Regions from separate parts of the Psychrobacillus sp. FSL H8-0487 genome, predicted to be linked through region 2. Evidence: a T-box and tRNA genes for the amino acid it is inferred to sense, from the RefSeq annotation. Region 2 holds a T-box; the other holds one or more tRNA genes.
The links. The T-box of region 2 lies ahead of proS (proline--tRNA ligase). A T-box ahead of a tRNA ligase gene usually reads a tRNA of that ligase, here a tRNA-Pro.
Positions count from the first base shown of each region.

Region 1: it has a tRNA-Pro gene. The T-box ahead of proS (proline--tRNA ligase) is inferred to sense a tRNA for this amino acid. The anticodon was not compared.

Region 1 covers NZ_JBBOZA010000001.1:94,116-96,581, reverse strand. Annotated here, with positions in the region: rRNA gene MHI47_RS00495 (16S ribosomal RNA) at 1-948, opposite strand, end outside; tRNA gene MHI47_RS00490 (tRNA-Ala) at 1,128-1,203, opposite strand; tRNA gene MHI47_RS00485 (tRNA-Pro) at 1,216-1,292, opposite strand; tRNA gene MHI47_RS00480 (tRNA-Arg) at 1,298-1,374, opposite strand; tRNA gene MHI47_RS00475 (tRNA-Leu) at 1,390-1,478, opposite strand; tRNA gene MHI47_RS00470 (tRNA-Gly) at 1,494-1,568, opposite strand; tRNA gene MHI47_RS00465 (tRNA-Leu) at 1,586-1,670, opposite strand; tRNA gene MHI47_RS00460 (tRNA-Lys) at 1,699-1,771, opposite strand; tRNA gene MHI47_RS00455 (tRNA-Thr) at 1,780-1,855, opposite strand; tRNA gene MHI47_RS00450 (tRNA-Val) at 1,869-1,944, opposite strand; rRNA gene rrf (5S ribosomal RNA) at 1,969-2,084, opposite strand; rRNA gene MHI47_RS00440 (23S ribosomal RNA) at 2,205-2,466, opposite strand, start outside.
Region 2 covers NZ_JBBOZA010000001.1:2,956,946-2,959,411, forward strand. Annotated here, with positions in the region: gene proS (proline--tRNA ligase) at 1-981, opposite strand, end outside; T-box leader at 1,031-1,245, opposite strand; gene MHI47_RS15120 (alpha/beta fold hydrolase) at 1,472-2,254, shown strand.

The DNA of each region.
Region 1 (2,466 bases), 2.9 Mb from region 2:
CTTGTGCGGGCCCCCGTCAATTCCTTTGAGTTTCAGTCTTGCGACCGTACTCCCCAGGCGGAGTGCTTAATGCGTTAGCTGCAGCACTAAGGGGCGGAAACCCCCTAACACTTAGCACTCATCGTTTACGGCGTGGACTACCAGGGTATCTAATCCTGTTTGCTCCCCACGCTTTCGCGCCTCAGCGTCAGTTACAGACCAGAAAGCCGCCTTCGCCACTGGTGTTCCTCCAAATCTCTACGCATTTCACCGCTACACTTGGAATTCCGCTTTCCTCTTCTGTACTCAAGTCCCCCAGTTTCCAATGACCTTCCACGGTTGAGCCGTGGGATTTCACATCAGACTTAAAGGACCGCCTGCGCGCGCTTTACGCCCAATAATTCCGGACAACGCTTGCCACCTACGTATTACCGCGGCTGCTGGCACGTAGTTAGCCGTGGCTTTCTAATGAGGTACCGTCAAGGTACGAGCAGTTACTCTCATACTTGTTCTTCCCTCACAACAGAGTTTTACGATCCGAAAACCTTCTTCACTCACGCGGCATTGCTCCATCAGACTTTCGTCCATTGTGGAAGATTCCCTACTGCTGCCTCCCGTAGGAGTCTGGGCCGTGTCTCAGTCCCAGTGTGGCCGATCACCCTCTCAGGTCGGCTACGCATCGTCGCCTTGGTGAGCCGTTACCTCACCAACTAGCTAATGCGCCGCGGGCCCATCCTGTAGTGACAGCCGAAACCGTCTTTTAACATCTCCCCATGAGAGGAAATGGATTATTCGGTATTAGCCCCGGTTTCCCGGAGTTATCCCAATCTACAGGGCAGGTTGCCCACGTGTTACTCACCCGTCCGCCGCTAAATCAGAAGAAGCAAGCTTCTTCGTCATTCGCTCGACTTGCATGTATTAGGCATGCCGCCAGCGTTCGTCCTGAGCCAGGATCAAACTCTCCATAATAGTTCACTTCCAGTATGCAGAGCACATTGAAAGCGAACAAATTAGAACTAGTTTAAAAGCTCATTTTGTTTTGCTGGCATCATCATTAAATGATGTCCAAAATTGTTTTGCTATCATCCTAACAAGTTAGTTGAAAGCTATGTTTCTTAACGTTTTGCATGTTCAGTTTTCAATGTTCATGGTGGAGCCTAGCGGGATCGAACCGCTGACCTCCTGCGTGCAAGGCAGGCGCTCTCCCAGCTGAGCTAAGGCCCCGAAAATAATAACTGGTCGGGAAGACAGGATTCGAACCTGCGACCCCTTGGTCCCAAACCAAGTGCTCTACCAAGCTGAGCTACTTCCCGTTATATGGTGCGCTCGGCAGGACTCGAACCTGCAACCTCTTGATTCGTAGTCAAGTGCTCTATCCAATTGAGCTACGAGCGCAATGTTTCAAAAAAGTGGTGCCGAGGACCGGAATCGAACCGGTACGGTAGTCACCTACCGCAGGATTTTAAGTCCTGTGCGTCTGCCAGTTCCGCCACCCCGGCACTTTAGTGAATCTTTGGAGCGGAAGACGAGGTTCGAACTCGCGACCCCCACCTTGGCAAGGTGGTGTTCTACCACTGAACTACTTCCGCTCGGTTATTAAATTAAATGGTGCGGGTGAAGGGAGTCGAACCCCCACGCCTTGCGGCGCTAGATCCTAAGTCTAGTGCGTCTGCCAGTTCCGCCACACCCGCAAAAAATATAATTCACTATAAAAAGTGATGAGCCATGTAGGATTCGAACCTACGACCCTCTGATTAAAAGTCAGATGCTCTACCAACTGAGCTAATGGCTCGAAAAAAGTGGTGCCGGAGAAAGGACTTGAACCCTCAACCTACTGATTACAAGTCAGTTGCTCTACCAGTTGAGCTACTCCGGCAGGAGTAAATATATGGTGGAGGATGACGGGCTCGAACCGCCGACCCTCTGCTTGTAAGGCAGATGCTCTCCCAGCTGAGCTAATCCTCCATGGGATATATAATTTTATTGCAAGCCCAGCGACGTCCTACTCTCACAGGGGGAAACCCCCAACTACCATCGGCGCTGAAGAGCTTAACTTCCGTGTTCGGTATGGGAACGGGTGTGACCTCTTCGCTATCGTCACTAGACTTGAATACTTTTGAAAGACATCTTTTATTATAACAACTCTGTAGAATAATACAAGAGTTATTTTAAAAAGTTTTATTCTTTCAAAACTGGATAAACGACATTGTTACGTTAAACAAAATTTGGTTAAGTCCTCGATCGATTAGTATTCGTCAGCTGCACGTGTCGCCACGCTTCCACCCCGAACCTATCTACCTCATCGTCTTTGAGGGATCTTACTTACTTGCGTAATGGGAAATCTCATCTTGAGGGGGGCTTCGTGCTTAGATGCTTTCAGCACTTATCCCGTCCACACATAGCTACCCAGCGATGCTCTTGGCAGAACAACTGGTACACCAGCGGTGTGTCCATCCCGGTCCTCTCGTACTAAGGACAGCTCCTCTC
Region 2 (2,466 bases):
ACCAGGAGATTGATCTGAATCATCAAGACGAACACGGATACCTTTTGCTTTCAATGCAGCGTATAGCTCATCTAGTTTCTCCATAATAGCAGGGTTCTTCTTCCAAGGACCCACAGGAATTAGCACTACTTGGGTTGGTGCAACACGTGGAGGTAATACAAGACCCTGTTCATCACCATGTACCATAATAACTGAACCGATTAAACGAGTAGATGTTCCCCAAGATGTTGTATGCACATGCTGATGCTTGTTTTCTTTGTTTAAGTATTTGATATCAAATGCTTCCGCAAATTTTGTTCCAAGGTAATGAGAAGTCCCAGCTTGAACAGCTTTTCCGTCTTTCATCATGGCTTCGATAGAATAGGTATCTACAGCTCCTGCAAAACGTTCGGAAGGTGTTTTTTGACCATCATATACAGGAATTGCTAAAAGCTCCTCTACAACCTCTTTATAGATGTTAAGCATCTGCATTGTTTCCTGACGTGCCTCTTCCTCGTCTACGTGTGCTGTATGTCCTTCTTGCCATAAAAATTCAGAAGTACGGATAAACGGAAGTGTTTTCTTTTCCCAACGAAAAACGTTAGCCCATTGGTTAATAAGAACTGGCAGATCACGATAACTCTTAATCCAATTCGAATACAAATGACCAATCATTGTTTCTGATGTTGGGCGTAATGCTAAACGCTCTTCTAATTTTTCACCAGCTGCCTCAGTAACCCATGGTAATTCTGGCGCAAACCCTTCAATATGATCCTTTTCTTTTTGGAAAAAAGATTCAGGAATTAGCATTGGGAAATAAGCATTACGGTGACCTGTTTCTTTAAAACGTCTGTTCATCTCATCTTGAATATGCTCCCAAATTTCAAAGCCATCTGGTTTAAAAGCAATACACCCACGAACTGGTGTGTAATCCATTAAATCTGCCTTTTGAATGGTGTCAATATACCATTTAGTAAAATCGTTTTGCTGTTGATTTGTCATTTATATTCCTCCTATTTACATCAATGAAAAAAGCACAAAGTCATCCTCGTAAAAGGACGTCTCTGTGCTGAATAGACGTGGTACCACCTTAGTTTAGCTTAAAAATTTTAAGCCCTCTAAACGTTTGTTAACGAAAACGACTCGGTTATGTTTACATAACATCTCCGTGATAGGTTTCAATAAGAAGCGGTGGTATAGCTTTCAGCATTGGCTATACTTTCTGTTTCACAATTCTCATTTACTTGGTCACTTCGTAGATTGTATTACTAATAATATACCAAATATCCTACTTTAATACAATGTGAATAAAGCTCTGCTAATAATTTTATGTTTTTTTATAAAAGAGCAAGCCTTGGAACTTGCGATTATCTTAGGCGAACTTGCGATTAAAAAAATCTAATTTGCGATTTGTGGTTAGTATCTTGCGAATCACCCATTTAAACACTTTCGAGTATCTTAACCTATAAAACTTTTTCATGGAGGAATTGGCGTGGGTTACTTTGTAAACGTAGAACAAGGTGTGAATTTATTTGTAGAGGATATTAATCCTAGTGCAAGCAAGACAATTGTATTTTTACATGGTTGGCCTTTAAACCATGAACAATTCGAATATCAGTATGATGTTCTCCCATCAATGGGCTACCGCTGTATAGGTATTGACTGGAGAGGTTTTGGAAAGTCAGATAGACCAATCCATGGTTACAACTTTGACAGACTAGCAGATGACATCCATGCAGTAGTTAAATCACTCCAGTTAACCAACTTTACTCTAGCTGGCCATTCTACAGGAGGAGCAATCGCTATACGATATGCGACTCGTCACAATGCTTACGGATTATCGAGACTGATTCTAATCGACGCCGCTGCTCCAACTGGATTTACACAAGAAACAGCGAACCGACTTCTTACAGAAACATTAAACGACCGACCTAAAATGATGCAAGGTGTAACAGATACTTTCTTCTTTCAATATATTTCTGCCCCATTCTCTAATTGGTTTAATGGATTAGGACTACAGGCAGCTGGATGGTCCACTGCAGCAATTATCAACACTTTAAGAGATGAAAAGCTTGATACTGATCTTCCTAAAATAACAGTTCCTACATTAATCGTTCATGGTGTGCATGACAAGCTTGTGCCATTTAAACAAGCTCAAGAGCTTAACGAAGCCATAAAAAATTCGCATCTCGTTCCATTTCACTATAGCGGACATGGGCTTTTCTGGGAAGAACGAGAAAAATTTAACGAGCTAATCAAACAGTTTGTTGGATAGGTTTTACTTACTATTAGAATTGGTTCACGGGAGGGCTTAATAAGCTATCTTGTGAATCTTTTCAAACTCTACCTTTAAGAGTCTCACTTACTAAAGTACATATATAGTTTAAAAAATTAAATGAAAGTGGGTCTTTATTCAAACAATAATAAATTTTACATGTTTGCACGAGCAAACTTATATGCAACTAGATTTAACAACTTTGTATCCCC